2 regions of the Variovorax sp. P1_H12_2 genome follow, and region 2 is predicted to be linked to the other one. Evidence: predicted binding sites of a transcription regulator. Region 2 holds the regulator's gene; the other holds the start of a gene.

Region 1 (10,049 bases), on a different contig from region 2:
CATGTGGCTGACCGTGCTGCTGGGCTTCAGCTTCCTGAGCGTCCAGGGCTACGAGTACTACCACCTCTACACCGAGCTGAACCTCAAGCTCAGCTCCGGCGCCTACGGATCGACCTTCTTCATGCTCACGGGCTTCCACGGTCTGCACGTGTTCATCGGCATGCTGATGCTGTTCTTCATCACGCTGCGCCTGCGCAGCGGCCACTTCACGCCCGAGCGGCACTTCGGTTTCGAGGGCGCCGCCTGGTACTGGCACTTCGTCGACGTCGTGTGGCTCGGCCTGTACTTCCTGGTCTATTGGCTTTGAGCTTCAGCGACGGCAAAAAAAGAAAGCGCCGCGAGGCGCTTTTTTCATGGATTTCGTGGAACGAGCATCACCTACTTGCCGATCGGGAGGCCCCCCGGCTGGATGTAGCCGAATTTCCACGCCAGCAGGACGCAGAGGAACAAAACGACCGAAAGTCCGATCCGAACCGTGAGCGCGCGCGCCATGCCGCTGCTCTTGGCGCGGCCCTCGCGCCCGTCCCTCAACATGAAGAACAGCGCCACCGCGAGACTGCCCAGGATGCCCAGGAAGGCGAGGGCGACAAGGTATTTCATGACCCACATTATCGGCCGTCGGCGCCGCCCGCGGCCTTGAACGCGGATGTCCCGGACACGGTTCGCGGCCCGCGCACCGGCCGCTTCTGGCTCGTCACCGCTGTCGCCTTGCTGACCCTCGCGGCCACGGTCTCGCTGGGTCGCTGGCAGCTGTCGCGGGCGGCGCAGAAAGAAGCGCTGCAGGCCGAGATCGACGCCCAGAACAACCTGCCGCCGCTCGACCAGGAGGCCTTCCTGGCGCTCGGCGATGCGGCCGCCCAGATGCACCGGCCGGTTCGGCTGCACGGACTCTGGCTGGCGCCGCACACGGTCTACCTCGACAACCGCCAGATGCATGGCGTGCCCGGCTTCTACGTGCTGACGCCCTTCGCGCTCGAAGGCAGCGACCAGACCCTGCTGATCCAGCGCGGCTGGATCCAGCGCAACTTCACCGACCGGACCCGGCTCGAGGCGATCGAGACGCCGGCCGGCCTGGTCGAAGTGACCGCCAGGATCGCGCCGCCGCCGGCTCATCTGCTGGAACTGGGCAAGGCCGATTCCGCCGCGACGACGCCAGCGCCCGCGGGGTCTTCGCTCATCCGGCAGAATCTCGGTCTTGAAGCGTTCCGCGCCGAAACCGGTCTGCCCCTGCGGACCGATGTCTCCCTGCAGCAGACCGGCTCGGCGTCCGAGGGCTTGCAGCGCGACTGGCCGGCCCCTGCGCTGGGTGTCGAAAAGCACTACGGTTATGCATTCCAGTGGTTCGGCCTCTCGGCCCTCGTGGTATTCCTCTATGTCTGGTTTCAATTCATCGCCCCCTTCCGCCGCGCACGCCTTGCCCGCCGTGGCTGACGAGCCGCTCGGCCTGACCGTCCACTCGATGCCGTCGCCGCGCCAGGCGCTCGCGGGCGCCGAAGGCCGGCGCACGGTCCAGGGCCGCTGGAAGATGATCTTCGTGCTGCTGTGCTGCGCGGCACCGGTGGTCGCCTCCTATTTCACCTACTACGTGGTGCGTCCCGAGGGCCGCAGCGTCTACGGCGAGCTGATCGATCCGCAGCGGCCGCTGCCGAACATCGAGGGCACGCAGCCGGACGGCAAGACGGTCCGGCTGCCGTCGCTCAAGGGCCAGTGGCTGCTGCTGACCGTGGCCGATGCGGCCTGTGACGCCCTGTGCGAACAGCAGCTCTATCTGCAGCGCCAACTGCGCGAGAGCCTGGGGCGCGAAAAAGACCGGCTCGACCGCGTCTGGCTGGTCAGCGATGCGCAACCGCTGCCCGAACGCCTGGCCAACGGCCTGCGCGGCGCGACCGTGCTGCGCCTGCCGGCCGCCGAGATCGCGAAGTGGCTGCCCGCGAGCGCGGGCCACGCGCCGGCGGAACACCTCTTCGTGGTGGACCCGCTGGGCAACCTGATGATGCGCTTTCCGGCCCGCATGGACGCCGCCGGCGCCAGCCGCGGCAAGCGCGACCTCGACCGGCTGCTGCGCGCCTCCTCGTCCTGGGACGACGCAGGCCGCTGATCCCGCCATGGACACGACCTCGCTCTACGACCTCAAGCCGATCGCCTGGCTGCTGGCGGTCGGCGTGCTGCTGGCCCTGGGGCCCTTGATCTGGGTCTGGCGGCGCAACGCGGGCGCCGGTGCCGCGCGCCGGCTGCATGCCTTGACCGTGCTCGCCTTGTTCCTGACCTTCGACCTGACGCTGTTCGGCGCCTTCACCCGGCTGAGCGACTCGGGCCTGGGCTGCCCCGACTGGCCCGGCTGCTACGGCAACGCCAGCCCGCTCGGCGCGCGCCACGACATCGCGATGGCGCAAGCCGCGCAGCCGACCGGGCCGGTGACCCACAGCAAGGCCTGGGTCGAGATGGTCCATCGCTACCTGGCCACCGGGGTCGGCTTCCTGATCCTGGTGCTGGCGATCGCGACCTGGGTCGCACGCCGGCGGCAGCGCCTGCCCGACCACCGCGGCGAGCGCGCGCTGAGCGCCTGGTGGCCCGCCGCCACGCTGGCCTGGGTCTGCCTGCAGGGTGCCTTCGGCGCGATGACCGTGACCTGGAAGCTCTTCCCCGCCATCGTCACGCTGCACCTGCTGGGCGCCGTGGCGCTGCTGGCGCTGCTCTGCATCCAGGCCGTGCGCTACCAGCAGGCGGCGCTGCAGCGCCTGCCCACGGCCCTGCCGTCGGCGTTGCGCACGCTGCTGATCGCCACCACCGCGCTGCTGGGCCTGCAGATCGCCCTGGGCGGCTGGGTCAGCACCAACTATGCCGTGCTGGCCTGCACCCAGTTCCCGACCTGCCAGGGCAGCTGGTGGCCGCCCATGGACTTCGCCCAGGGCTTCGAGATCTGGCGCCATCTCGGCGAGACCACCGCCGGCGCCCCGATCGACTTTGCCGCGCTCACCGCCATCCACTACGCGCACCGCCTGATGGCCTACCTCGTGTTCGCCGCCATCGGCCTGCTGGCCTGGCGTCTGTATCGCATCGAGCCGCTGCGCGCCCAGGCGCGCTGGCTCGCTGTGCTGGCGCTGCTGCAACTCGCCAGCGGCCTCGGCAACGTGCTGCTCGGTTGGCCGCTCGCGGCGGCACTGCTGCACACCGGCGGCGCCGCGGCGCTCGCGGTGGTGCTGACCTGGACCTTGTGCGAAAGCCGTCGCGAGGGCGCCCGCAGTGCGGCCGGCGCCGGCGCCCGTGTTCCCAAAATGGAGGTGGCCCGATGAGCGCCCCCGTGTCTGTTCCCGTCCCGACCACCGCCAGCGTGCTGCGCCAGTTCTATGCGCTGACGAAGCCGCGCGTGGTGCAACTGATCGTCTTCTGTGCCCTGATCGGCATGGTGCTCGCGGTCCCCGGCGTGCCGACCTTGGCCGACCTGCAGCAGGGCGCGCTGGCCTGCCTCGGCATCTGGCTGGTCGCCGGTGCGGCGGCGGCCTTCAATTGCCTGGTCGAGAAGGGCATCGATGCCAAGATGAAGCGCACCGCCTGGCGGCCGACGGCCCGCGGCCAGCTCAGCGACCGGCAGGCGCTGAGCTTCTCGGCGGCGCTGTGCGCGGCGGGCTCGGCCCTGCTGTGGTTCACGGTCAACCCGCTGACCATGTGGCTGACCTTCGCGACCTTCGTCGGCTACGCGGTGATCTACACCGTGATCCTGAAGCCGCTGACGCCGCAGAACATCGTGATCGGCGGCGCCTCGGGCGCGATGCCGCCGGTCCTGGGCTGGGCCGCGATGACCGGCGACGTCGGCCCCGAGGCGCTGATCCTGTTCCTGATCATCTTCCTGTGGACGCCGCCGCACTTCTGGGCCCTGGCCCTCTACCGGGTCGAGGACTACCGCAAGGCGGGACTGCCGATGCTGCCCGTGACCCACGGCAATGAGTTCACGCGGCTTCAGGTGCTGCTCTACACCTTCATCCTGTTCGCTGCCTGCCTGATGCCCTTCATCTACGGCATGAGCGGCTGGCTCTACCTGGTGGTCGCGATCGGCGTCAGCATCGGCTTCACCGGCTATGCCTTCGCGCTGTGGCGCCACTATTCCGACGCGCTCGCACGCAAGACCTTCCGCTTTTCGCTGATCCACCTGAGCGTGCTGTTCGCCGCGCTGCTGGTCGACCACTACCTCCGATGATCGAACCCATGAACAAGCGGCAATTGCTCCAAACCCTGGCCTGGACCGGCGTCGCCGCGTTCGCGGGCGTCCAGCTCGCGGGTTGCTCCGAAGCCAAGCCCAGCTTCCATGCGATCGATATCACGGGCGCCGACTACGCCAGGGATTTCTCGCTGGCCGATGCCGACGGCAAGACTCGCACGCTGGCCGACTTCAAGGGCAAGGCGGTGGTGCTGTTCTTCGGCTATGCCCAGTGCCCGGATGTCTGCCCGACCACCATGAGCGAGATGGCGCAGGTCAAGCAGCAATTGGGTGCCAATGGCGACAAGCTGCAGGTGCTGTTCGTCACCGTGGACCCGGCGCGCGACACGCCGGAAGTGATGAAGGCCTACATGGGCGCCTTCGACCCTTCCTTCGTCGCCTTGATCCCGACGCCCGACCAGCTCGCGGCGCTCGCGAAGGACTTCAAGGTCTACTTCAAGAAGGTCGACGGCAAGACCCCGACGAGCTATTCGATGGACCACTCGGCGGCCAGCTTCGTCTACGACCCGCAGGGCCGGCTGCGGCTCTACGCGCGCTATGGCGCCGGCGTGGCGCCGATGGTGGCGGACCTCCAGGCCCTGCTCAAGTCCTGAGCGCCGTGGCCTCGGTCGATCACTTGCTGCAGCGCAAGGGCGCCTTCCGCATGGCGCTGATCCCGCCCGAGGTGCTGGAGGCACTCAACGACGGCCTGCTCGAGACCGTCAATCTCAACGAATTCATGGCGCTGGAGCTGCCGAGGCTGGCGCGCAGCGTGGCCGCGCAGATCGGGCTCGATGCGGCCAGCGAACGCCTGGGCGACACCTTCGCAATGCTGGCAGCCTTCAAGCCGATGRAGCGCCACGGCCACATCGCGCGGGCGCTCTACGACCTCACGGCCGCGCATCCCGAGCGCGACGCGGTGGCCCATCGGCTGGCCACCCATCCGAGCGACGTGGCGCGTTGCTGGGCGACGCAGTGGATCCCGATGTCGGGCCTGTCGCTGGCCGGGCAACTGGAGGCCACCCGGCGCTTTGCGGCCGATCCGCATTTCGGCGTGCGCGAGATGGCGTGGATGGCGGTGCGCGACGCGACCATCCGCTCGCTCGACGAGGCCCTGGAGCGGTTGCAGCCCTGGACGGCGGACCCGGACCCGAACATTCGCCGCTTCGCCAGCGAACTGACTCGGCCGCGCGGCGTCTGGTGCGCCCAGATCGAGCGCCTCAAGGCCGAGCCCTGGCTCGGCCTGCCGCTGCTGGAGCCGCTCAGGTCGGACCCCAGCCGCTATGTCCAGAACTCGGTCGCCAACTGGCTCAACGACGCGAGCCGCACGCAACCGGACTGGGTCGAAGCCACCTGCGACCGTTGGCTGGCCGAGAGCGACTCGGCCGAAACCGGCTACATCGTGCGTCGGGCGTCGAGGACGCTGGCGAAGCGGGCGCCCGAGGCGGCCTGAAAAAGAAAAGCCCGGCACGGGGCCGGGCTTGATGCGAGGGAGAAGGGCGCTTCAGGCGTATTCGGCCAAGGCCTTCTTCATTTTCTTCATCGCTGCCACCTCGATCTGGCGAATGCGCTCGGCGCTCACGCCGTAGACCGCAGCCAGGTCGTGCAGCGTCATTCCGCCCGAGCCGTCGTCGTTGACCTTGAGCCAGCGCTCCTCGACGATGCGGCGGCTGCGCTCGTCCAGGGCTTCCAGCGCGGTCGAGATGCCGTCGGTCGACAGCCGGTCGCGCTGCCGCGATTCGAGCTGTGCGGTTGGCTCCTGCGTGGCGTCGGCCAGATAGGCGATCGGGCCGAAGCCGTCGTCGCCGTCGTCGGACGGGCTCGGATCGAGCAGCACGTCGCCGCCCGAGAGCCGGGTTTCCATCTCGAGCACTTCCTCGGGCTTCACGTTCAGCCGCGTGGCCATCTGCGAAACCTCGTCCGGGCTCAGCGTCTCGCGGTGGGTGCCACCGTCGGCGGCGGCCGAATCGGCCTTGAAACCCTGCTTCATCGAGCGCAGGTTGAAGAACAGTTTGCGCTGGGCCTTGGTCGTCGCGACCTTGACCATGCGCCAGTTCTTCAGGATGTACTCGTGGATCTCGGCCTTGATCCAGTGCATGGCGTAGCTCACCAGCCGGACGCCCTGGTCGGGATCGAAGCGCTTYACGGCCTTCATGAGGCCGACATTGCCTTCCTGGATCAGGTCGCCGTGCGGCAGGCCATAACCCAGGTATTGGCGGGAAATAGAGACGACAAGGCGCAGATGCGACAAGATGAGCGCACCGGCGGCTTCGAGGTCGTTGTCGTCGCGCAGTTTGCGCGCGAAGCCCTGCTCCTCTTCGAGCGTCAGCAAAGGCAGGCGGTTGGCTGCCGAGATGTAGGCGTCCAAGTTACCCAGCGGCGGCACCATCGACCAGGGATTGGCGACGGCGAGCTGGTTGGCAGAGGCTCCAGACAGTGTTGTCATTCGGGAAACTCCTTCTTTCATGGCCATATTAGCACTCGGTTAGAGGGAGTGCTAAGGCAAGGGTTCCCCCTTATTTTCTATGGGGTCGATAGCCTGGGCCACAAGCCTCCAGGCCTACCAGCGGAGGCCGAGACGCTCGAAAAGCCTGGACAGTACGAACAGCGGGCCGACCCAGAGGTATTGGATGTCCTCGAAGAAGGAAGGTTTCCGGCCTTCGATCTTGTGGCCGATGAACTGGAAGATCCAGGCCACCACGAAGATGACGGCGGACACCGGCAAAACAAGATCGCCCATCGCGTGCACCAGCGCCAGCAGGGCGACCGTGCCGACCAGCATGGTCGCGAGGAAGGCCGGGGAGCGCAGCGTCGCGTAATAGACCAGGCTGGCCGCCACCGAAGGCCGCTGGCGCGCTATCCGAGCAATGCCTGGGCGAATTCGCGGGCGTCGAAGGTTTCCAGGTCCTCGAGCTTCTCGCCGACGCCGATGAAATAGACCGGGATCGGCCGTTCGCGCGCGATCGCGCACAGCACGCCGCCCTTGGCGGTGCCGTCGAGCTTGGTCACGACCAGCCCGGTCAGGCCCAGCGCCTCGTCGAAGGACTTGACCTGCGCCAGCGCGTTCTGGCCGGTGTTGCCGTCGATCACCAGCAGGACCTCGTGCGGCGCCGTGGGGTCGGCCCGGTTGACGACCCGCTTGATCTTCTTGAGTTCGTCCATCAGGTGGATCTGGGTCGGCAGCCGGCCGGCGGTGTCGACCAGCACCACGTCCTTGCCGCGCGCCTTGCCGGCGTTGACCGCGTCGAAGCTCACGGCGGCCGGGTCGCCGCCTTCCTGGCTCACGATCTCGACCGTGTTGCGGTCGGCCCAGACCAGCAATTGCTCGCGCGCCGCGGCCCGGAACGTGTCGGCCGCGGCCAGCAGCACCGAGGCACCTTCGTTGGCCAGGTGCTTGGTGAGCTTGCCGATCGAGGTGGTCTTGCCGGCGCCATTGACGCCGGCGACCATGATCACGGTCGGCGTGTGCTCGCCGATCACCAGCGATTTCTCGAGCGGCCGCAGCAGGTCGGTGATCGCGTCGGCCAGCAGCAGCTTGACCTGCGCGGCGTCGGTCGCCATCTGGCTCTTGACGCGGCGGCGCAGGTCCTCAAGCAGGTGCTCGGTGGCCTTGACGCCGGTATCGGCCATCAGCAGCGCCTCCTCCAGTTCCTCGTAGAGCGCATCGTCGATCTGCGCGTTGACGAAGGCGGCGGTGATGCTGTTGCCGGTCTTGCGCAGGCCATTGCGCAGCTTGCCGAGCCAGCCGCTGCGCTCGGGCGGGGGCGCAGGTGTCGGGGCCGGCGCCGGAAGCGGCGCCGATGCGGGAGGAGGGGGGGGGGCCGGCACTTCCACCGGTGCAGGGGCGGGGGCCATCGGCGTTGGCGTCGGCGCTGGCGCGGTCACGGGTGCCGCTGCAGGTGCAGGCGAAGGCGAAGGCGAAGGCGCAGGTGCAGGTGCAGGTGCCGCCACGGGTGCCGGCGCAGCCGCCGGCTTGCCGCCGAACCAGCTGGAGGGCGAAAAGACCGATTTCGGGGCTGCCGCAGGCATTTCGGCCGGCGGGGCCGCAGGCTCGGGAACCGGCGCCGGGCTCTCGGCCGCAGGTTTTTTCTTGAAGAAACTGAACATTGGGCGCTTTTTACAATCCGAGCCATTCTATGAAACACCCCTTGCCACGCCGCGCTGCGTCGGGTGCGGTGCTGGCTTCGGTGCTGATGGCGCTGGCTGGCCTGCCCGCCCTGGCCCAGAACGCCCCCGCGCCTGCCGATCCCGCCACCACTGCGACCGCCGCCACAGCGCCGGTCCCGGCCCAGCAGTTCACGCTCTCCAATGGCATGACCCTGATCGTCAAGCCCGACCGGCGGGCCCCGACCGCGGTCCAGATGCTCTGGGTCCGGGTCGGATCGATGGACGAGGTCGACGGCACCTCGGGCGTCGCGCACGTGCTCGAGCACATGATGTTCAAGGGCAGCAAGAACCTGAAGCCCGGCGAGTTCTCGCGCCGCGTGGCCGCGTTGGGCGGGCGCGAGAACGCCTTCACCACCCGCGACTACACCGGCTACTACCAGCAGATCCCGGCGGAGCAGCTGGAGCAGGTCATGAAGCTGGAATCCGACCGCTTCGCCAGCAACCAGTGGCCCGACGACGAGTTCAAGCGCGAGATCGAGGTCGTCAAGGAGGAGCGCCGCATGCGCACCGACGACCAGCCGCGCGCGCTGCTCGGCGAGCAGCAGAACGCCGCGATCTTCACCGCCTCGCCGTACCACCGTCCGGTGGTCGGCTGGATGAGCGACCTGGAGTCGATGACGCCGGCCGACGCCCGCGCTTTCTTCCAGGCCTGGTACGTTCCATCCAACGCGGCGATCGTCGTCGCGGGCGACGTCGATGTCGCCAAGGTGCGAGCCCTGGCCGAGAAGTACTACGGCTCGATCCCGGCGCGTGCCGTGCCGCAGCGCAAGCCGCGCACCGAGCCCGCGCAGCGCGGCGTGCGCCGCGTCGAATTCAAGGCGCCGGCCGAGCAGGCCTACGTGTCGCTGGCGTTTCGCACGCCGCAGATCGGGACCGGCGACACCTTCGACAGCGCCGCGGAAAGCGACGCCTATGCGCTGGTGGTGCTGTCGGCCCTGCTCGACGGCTATCCCGGCGCGCGGCTCGACCGCGCGCTGACGCAGGGGCCGGACCGCGTGGCCGATTCGGCCGGTGCCTACGGGGGCTTCGTCGGCCGCGGGCCGCAGCTGTTCGTGCTCGACGGCGTCCCGGCGGCGGGCAAGACCCCCGAGGCGGTGGAGGCCGCGCTGCGCGCGGAGGTCGCGAAGGTGGCGCGCCAAGGCGTCGGCGCGGCCGAACTCGCCCGCGTCAAGACCCAGTGGGTGGCCAGCGAAACCTACAAGCTCGATTCGGTGATGGCGCAGGCGCGCGAGCTCGGCAGCAACTGGGTGCAGGGCCTGCCGCTGGACGCCAGCGAACGGATCATCGCCCGGCTCCAGGCGGTCACGGCCGAGCAGGTGCAGGCGGTGGCGGCGAAGTACTTCGGCGACGACCAGATGACGGCCGCCACCCTGCGGCCCCTGCCGCCCGAACCGAACCGCCGGCCGCGCGGTTTTGCAGCGCCTGCGGGCGAGCTGCGTTGAAAGAAGGCTGCATGTCCATGTTCGATTCCCGAGACTTCGCCCTGCGCACCTTGCTGGCCGGCGCCGCCATCTTCTTCGGCGCCGCCGCCCAGGCCGCCATCCCGATCCAGCACTGGAGCCTGCCCAGCGGCGCCAAGGTCTACCTGGCCGCCACCAACGCCCTGCCGATCGTCGACGTCCAGGTCGACTTCGACGCCGGCGGCCGGCGCGACCCGCCGGCCCAAGCCGGTCTGGCCTCGGTGACC
Region 2 (6,825 bases):
GTCCAGCCGCTCGGCGCCTTCGCGCACCGCGCCGGCATCGGCCCGGTTGCCGAGCGCCAGCTGCAGCGCGTCGATCAGGATGGACTTGCCGGCACCGGTCTCGCCGGTGAGCACCGTGAAGCCGCCGGCCAGATCGAGCTCGAGCGCATGCACGATCACGAAATCCCGCAGCGCAATGCGCCTCAACGCCATCTCAAGATCCCCCTTCGTTCCAGTGCAGTTTGCGGCGCAAGGTGTCGAAGTAGCTCCAGCCCTTGGGATGCAGGAAGCGCACCCGGTAGTCGGAGCGGCGCACCATCACCTTGTCGCCGATGGCCAGCGTGGCCAGCGATTGCATGTCGAAATTGGCGCTGGCGTCGCGCCCGCCGACCAGTTCGATCGTGACCTCGTCCGCGTCCGGCAGCAGCAGCGGCCGGTTCGACAGCGTGTGCGGCGCGATCGGCACCAGCACCCAGCCCCGCACCGCGGGATGCAGCAGCGGCCCGCCGGCCGACAGCGCATAGGCGGTCGATCCGGTGGGGGTCGCGATGATCATGCCGTCGGCGCGCTGGTTGGCGACGAAATGGGCGCCCACCGTGACCCGCAGCTCGACCATGCCCGAGGTGGCGCCGCGATTGACCACCACGTCGTTCATTGCCAGGGTGTCGAACACCGATTCGTCGCCGCGCATCACCCGCGCCTTCATCAGCGTGCGCAGGTCTTCCTCGTAGTCGCCGGCCAGCATCGGGATCAGCGTCGCCTGGTAGTTGTCGAGCGAGATGTCGGTGATGAAGCCGAGCCGGCCGCGGTTGATGCCGATCAGCGGCACGTCGTGCGGCGCGAGCTGGCGACCGATGCCGAGCATGGTGCCGTCGCCGCCGACCACCAGGCCGAGCTCGCACTGCTGGCCGATTTCTTCCACCGTCAGCGCGGGATAGGGGCCGGTTTCGACGGCGTCGGATTGCGACTTCTCGACGAACACCTTGCAGCCCTGCGATTCGAGGAAGGCGCCGATGCCTTCCATGATGTCGTCCTGCGCGCCGCATTGCGCCCGGGCGCCGGAGGCCTGGTATTTACCGATCAGTGCGACATGCCGAAAGCGGGAGCTCATTCACAAATTACAACATTAAAATCATTCGATGCTGGACGACCGTGCCAAGTTGCTGCTGAAGACTCTCGTCGAGCGCTACATCGCCGACGGGCAGCCCGTGGGATCGCGCACGCTTTCCCGTGCGCCGGGGCTGGACCTGTCGCCGGCGACCATCCGCAACGTGATGTCCGACCTCGAGGTGCTCGGGCTGATCGCAAGCCCCCACACTTCCGCGGGTCGCATTCCGACCGCCCGCGGCTATCGGCTGTTYGTCGACACCATGCTGACCGCGCAGCACGAGCAGTTCACCTCGGCCTCGGCGCCGAGCCTGGCGCCCGACCAGCCGCAGAAGGTGATCACGAACGCCGCCCACTTGCTGTCGAACATGTCGCAGTTCGTCGGCGTGGTGATGGCGCCGCGGCGTGCCTCGGTGTTCCGGCAGATCGAGTTCCTGCGGCTGGCCGACCGCCGTCTGCTGGTGATCATCGTCGCGCCCGACGGCGACGTTCAGAACCGGGTGATATTCCCCGAGGTCGACTACTCGCAGTCGCAGCTGGTCGAGGCGTCGAACTACATCAATGCCCACTTTGCCGGCTTGACGATCGAGCAGGTGCGCGACCGCCTGCAGTCCGAGGTCGAGCAATTGCGCGGCGAGATCGCGGCGCTGATGCAGGCCGCCGTGCAGGTCAGCTCCGAGGTCATGACCGAGGCCCAGGACGAAGTCGTGATCGCGGGCGAGCGCAACCTGCTGGCGGTGACCGACTTCTCCAGCGACATGAGCCACCTGCGGCGCGCCTTCGAGCTGTTCGAGCACAAGACCCAGCTGATGCGCCTGCTGGATGTCTCGAGCCAGGCGGAGGGCGTGCGCATCTTCATCGGCGGCGAAAGCCAGGTGGTGCCCTTCGACGACCTGTCGATCGTCAGCGCGAACTACGAGGTCGACGGACAGGTGGTCGGCACGCTGGGGGTCATCGGTCCCACGCGGATGCCGTATGAGCGCATGATCCAGATTGTCGACATCACCTCGAAGCTGGTCACCAACGCGCTGAGCCACCGCAAGTAGGGCACGGCGTCGCGGCCCACTAGAATCCGGGGCGCGTGGGCCGTTAGCTCAGTTGGTTAGAGCAGCGGACTCATAATCCGTTGGTCCCTGGTTCAAGCCCAGGACGGCCTACCAGGCATTCATTGAAGTTCAGGTCTGCTCCCGCGCTCGGTCTTTTGCAAAACAAAAACCGATGCGTCGACAGATACCGAAAATTGGCGCTATAATCGAAAGCTGTGCGGCTGTAGCTCAGTTGGATAGAGTACTTGGCTACGAACCAAGGGGTCGTGGGTTCAATTCCTGCCAGCCGCACCACTCTCTTAAAGGGTTAGGACGTTCACGCGTCCTAACCCTTTTTCTTTTGCGCGACTTCTTGCGCGACGGCGACCTGTCTTTCGCCTCGTCGCGGCCGGGCGCTCAGGTCACGTCGACATTGATGCGTCGCGGTTGAGCGTGTTCCGTCTTTGGAATCCGCAGCTTGAGCACGCCCTGCACCAGCTCCGCCGAGATCTTCTCGGTGTCGAGTTCCTTGCTCAGCGTGAAGACCCGATGGAAGCGGCCGAGGCCGACTTAGGTGTGGCTGGACTGCAGCCCTTCGGGCACCGCCATGTCGATCTCCCCTTCGATCGTCAGCGAATCGGATTCGACGTTCAGGTGCAGCTTGTCGCGCGGCACGCCGGGCAGGTCGGCGTACAGCGTGATGCCGGCGCTGTCCTCGATCACGTCCACGGGGGGCGTGAGGGCGGCCTCGGCGTAGCGCCGCTCGTCCTTGCGCGCGACCACGTCGGAGGACTTGTTTCTCTTCTGGATGTCGTTCATGGCTGTTCTCCCGATCATTGGATGGCGATGCGTCGCGGCAAGGCGGAGGCGCGGCGCTGGACGGTGATGTGGATGACGCCGTCCCGCGCCTTGGCCTCGACCGCCTCGGGGTCGGCGTCGTCGGGCAGGCTCAGCACCCGGCGGAAGGTGCCCTCGAAACGCTCGTTGATGTGCAGCGTCTCCTTGCCGCCGGGCTGCGGCGCCGCACTCTGGCGCTCGCCGGCGATGCTGAGGATGCCTCGGTCGAGGTTGATCTCGAGCGTCGCGGGATCGACGCCCGGCGCCAGGACATAGATTTCGACCGTCTTGGCCGTGCCACCGACGTTGAGAGCAGGGAAAGCGCTGCGGCCGAAGCCGCGGATGGTGGGAGAGAGGTCGAAGGCCTGCTGCATCTCGCGCTGCAGGCGATCCATCTCCGCGAACATGTCGCGTGAAAAAAGGGATCGATACATGGCGCATACCTCCATTCAGGGTTGAGGTGGGCGCTGGAGGCGTCTCCAGCGCTTCCGGATTGGAAACTAGGATCGGCTTGCGAAACTTCAAGGGATGACCCGGCCAAACTTGCTCAGGGCGTCACAGAACGCGCTGGCGCGCCGCTTGGGGCGAGTCGGCAATGCGGCAGGTGTAACCGCGAGCCGCAAGCAACATTACCGCCGCCGTGGGCGCCCTGTGACTGCGGGCAACCGGACGCCCATAATCCGACCCTCGGCCAAGCCAGGGGCCGCTTTCATATGCCTGGCGTTCATTGGGGCGACCACGATGAGTTCATTGCAAAAGTTCCTGCCGGCCTCCGAGCCCGCACGCAGCGAGGCCCTGGCCCAGCTGAAGAAGACGCACCATGCGCCGCGGCATCTCGTCCGGGGCGTCGCGCGCGGCGCCTTCGGAAAACAGGCGTCGGCAGTTCAGCAAGACCAGGAACAGGAAATCGTCCCGCAGGGCGAATCGCCGTCGGAACCGCAAGTGGGCTGAGCGCCGCACCTGATCCGACCTCCGACCCGGTCCCGCGCCGTCGCGACCCCCGCGATGGCGCAGCCGCGGGCGGCGGCTGCGCACGGGCAAGGGTAAAGCCGGGCTTTCCGATCCTTCAAACGCCGGTATCTTTTGTATCCAGTGGCATCTAGACGCAAGTCCGGGTGCAGGCTGGGCCGAGGTCGGCCGCGGCCCCACCGTGCAAGGAGTCGGCCATCGCCTCGCCTGCCCACCGTGCCGATCTGTTGCGCGTCGAAGGTGTCACCGTGCGTTTCGGTGGCATCACGGCGCTCGACAAGGTGTCGTTTTCGGTGCCGGAGGGCCACATCGTCGGCCTGATCGGCCCGAACGGCGCCGGCAAGACCACGCTCTTCAACTGCCTGTCGCGGCTTTACGCCTTCAGCGAGGGCAGCATCTCGTTCGAGGGCCGCTCGCTGGTCGAGACGCCGGCGCACGGCATCGCGGCGATGGGCATCGGCCGTACCTTCCAGAACCTCGCGCTGTTCCGGACCATGACCGTGCGGCAGAACATCCTGCTGGGCGGCCACTGCCGCACCCGCAGCGGCTTCTTCGCCAACGCCTTGCGGCTGCCGGGGGTGCGGCGCGAGGAACAGGTGCTCGAAGCCCATGCCGACCAGCTGGTCGGCCTGCTCGACCTCGGCGCCGTGGCCGGCACGCGCGTGATGGACCTGCCCTTCGGCACCCAGAAGCGCGTCGAGCTGGCCCGGGCGCTGGCGAGCCAGCCCAAGCTGCTGCTGCTCGACGAGCCGGCCGGCGGCCTGAACCACGAGGAGGTCGGCAGGCTGATGGCGTTGCTGCGCGAAGTGCGCGCGCGGCTCCAGCTCACGATGCTGCTGGTGGAGCACCACATGAACCTCGTGATGCGGGTGTCCGACAAGGTGGTGGCGCTGGATTTCGGCCGCATCATCGCCGACGGCTCGCCGGCCGAGGTGCAGGCCAACGCCGAGGTGATCCGCGCCTACCTGGGGGACGCCGGCTGATGGCCCGCCTGCTCGAAGTCCGTGGACTGCGCGCGCAGTACGGCGCGAGCCAGGTGCTGCACGGCATCGACTTCGACGTCGAGGAAGGCGGCATCACGACCATCCTCGGCGCCAACGGCGCCGGCAAGACGACCACCTTGCGCGCGGTCTGCGGCATGGTCAAGACCGAAGGCGAGATCCACTTCGCCGGCCACCGCATCGAAGGCCGCGCGACCGAGTCCATCGTGCGCCTGGGCGTGGCCCACGTGCCCGACGGGCGCGGCACCTTCGTCGCGCTGAGCGTCGAGGAGAACCTGCGCCTGGGCGCCTACACGCGCCGCGACAAGGCCGAGGTGGCGGCCGATTTCGAACGCATCTACAACCACTTCCCGCGGCTCAGGGAGCGCCGCCTCCAGCAGGCCGGCACCCTCTCGGGCGGCGAGCAGCAGATGCTCGCCGTCTCGCGCGCCCTGATGCTGCGGCCCCGGCTGCTGCTGCTGGACGAGCCCTCGTTCGGCCTGGCGCCGCGCATCGTGCAGGAGCTGTTCGAGATCCTGCGCGAGATCAATGCCAGGGAACGCGTGAGCATGCTGCTGGTGGAGCAGAACGCGGCGCTGGCGCTGCGGCTGGCCGACCATGCCTACCTGCTCGAAACCGGCCGCGTCGTGATCTCGGGCAGCGCCGAAACCGTGCGCAACGACGAAGCGGTGCGGCGCTCCTACCTCGGATATTGAAATGAACCTGCTGCTGCACCAGGTGCTCTCCGGACTCGCCACCGGCGGCATCTATGCCAGCGTGGCGCTGGCGCTGGTGATGATCTACCAGGCCACGCACCTGGTGAACTTCGCCCAGGGCGAACTCGCGATGTTCTCCACCTATATCGCCTGGAGCCTGATGCAGGCCGGCATGCCGTACTGGGCGGCGTTCTTCGCCACGGTGGCGGTCGCCTTCGTGCTCGGCGTGCTGATCGAGCGCATCGTCGTGCGGCCGGTCGAGAGCGCGCCGATTCTTTCGGTCGTGATCGTCTTCATCGGCCTGCTGGTGATCCTCAACAGCCTCGCGGGCTGGATCTTCAGCTACACGATCAAGCCCTTCCCGAGCCCGTTCCCGACCGAGCCGCTGTTCGGCAATCGCTTCATGTCCTCGCACGAGCTGGGTTCGATCGGCATCACGCTGGCGGTGCTGGCGCTGGTGTTCGTTTTCTTCCGCTACACGCCGCTCGGCCTGGCGATGCGCGCGGCGGCGCAGAACCCGGACTCGAGCCGGCTGGTGGGCATCCGCGTCGGCTGGATGCTGGCCCTGGGCTGGGGCCTGGCGGCGGCGATCGGCGCCATCGCCGGCATCATGGTCGCGCCCGCCGTGTTCCTCGAGCCGAACATGATGGCCGGCATCCTGCTGTATGCCTTCGCCGCCGCCCTGCTCGGCGGCATCGACAGCCCGGGCGGCGCGGTGCTCGGCGGCTTCATCGTCGGCGTGCTCGAGAACCTGGTCGGCGCCGTGCTGGGCACCGAGCTCAAGCTGACGGTGGCGCTGGTGCTGATCGTCGGCGTGCTGGTGATCCGGCCGTCGGGGCTGTTCGGCAAAGTCAACGTCACGCGGGTCTGAACCATGACCGAGCCGCACGCGCCCACCCGCAAGCCATCGACCAGGCTTCGCCTGGTCGGCCTGCTGCTGCTGGCCGTGGTGGCCTGCGCGCTGCCCTTCCTGGTCAGCAACTACCGGGTGTTCCAGTTCACGCTGGCGCTGGTCTATGCCATCGCGCTGCTCGGGCTCAACATGCTCACCGGCTACAACGGCCAGATCTCGCTCGGCCACGGCGCCTTCTACGCCATCGGCGCCTACGTCGCGGCGATCCTCATGGACCAGTTCGGCGTGCCCTACTGGCTCACGCTGCCGGCCGCCGGCGCGGTGTGCCTGCTGGCCGGTTTCCTGTTCGGCCTGCCGGC

The links. Region 2 encodes HrcA, which represses chaperone genes, less so after heat shock. Its sites were predicted from a motif close to TTAGCACTCNNNNNNNNNGAGTGCTAA; they were not measured.
Region 1: the regulator HrcA is predicted to act here: its motif matches at 6,670-6,696, upstream of rpoH (RNA polymerase sigma factor RpoH).

Annotation. Positions count from the first base shown of each region.
Region 1 covers NZ_JBFUCI010000021.1:19,166-29,214, reverse strand. The annotation lists gene AC1D2K_RS04345 (cytochrome c oxidase subunit 3) at 1-307, shown strand, start outside; gene AC1D2K_RS04340 (twin transmembrane helix small protein) at 379-600, opposite strand; gene AC1D2K_RS04335 (SURF1 family protein) at 637-1,431, shown strand; gene AC1D2K_RS04330 (SCO family protein) at 1,373-2,098, shown strand; gene AC1D2K_RS04325 (COX15/CtaA family protein) at 2,106-3,293, shown strand; gene cyoE (heme o synthase) at 3,290-4,195, shown strand; gene AC1D2K_RS04315 (SCO family protein) at 4,204-4,809, shown strand; gene AC1D2K_RS04310 (DNA alkylation repair protein) at 4,815-5,648, shown strand; gene rpoH (RNA polymerase sigma factor RpoH) at 5,700-6,641, opposite strand; partial or broken gene AC1D2K_RS04300 (Mpo1-like protein) at 6,756-7,034, opposite strand; gene ftsY (signal recognition particle-docking protein FtsY) at 7,052-8,302, opposite strand; gene AC1D2K_RS04290 (M16 family metallopeptidase) at 8,332-9,804, shown strand; gene AC1D2K_RS04285 (M16 family metallopeptidase) at 9,822-10,049, shown strand, end outside.
Region 2 covers NZ_JBFUCI010000111.1:8,379-15,203, forward strand. The annotation lists gene recN (DNA repair protein RecN) at 1-192, opposite strand, end outside; gene AC1D2K_RS13660 (NAD kinase) at 194-1,090, opposite strand; gene hrcA (heat-inducible transcriptional repressor HrcA) at 1,119-2,132, shown strand; tRNA gene AC1D2K_RS13670 (tRNA-Ile) at 2,170-2,246, shown strand; tRNA gene AC1D2K_RS13675 (tRNA-Arg) at 2,350-2,426, shown strand; partial or broken gene AC1D2K_RS13680 (Hsp20/alpha crystallin family protein) at 2,529-2,930, opposite strand; gene AC1D2K_RS13685 (Hsp20/alpha crystallin family protein) at 2,945-3,382, opposite strand; gene AC1D2K_RS13690 (hypothetical protein) at 3,690-3,899, shown strand; gene AC1D2K_RS13695 (ABC transporter ATP-binding protein) at 4,166-4,900, shown strand; gene AC1D2K_RS13700 (ABC transporter ATP-binding protein) at 4,900-5,613, shown strand; gene AC1D2K_RS13705 (branched-chain amino acid ABC transporter permease) at 5,615-6,484, shown strand; partial or broken gene AC1D2K_RS13710 (branched-chain amino acid ABC transporter permease) at 6,488-6,825, shown strand, end outside.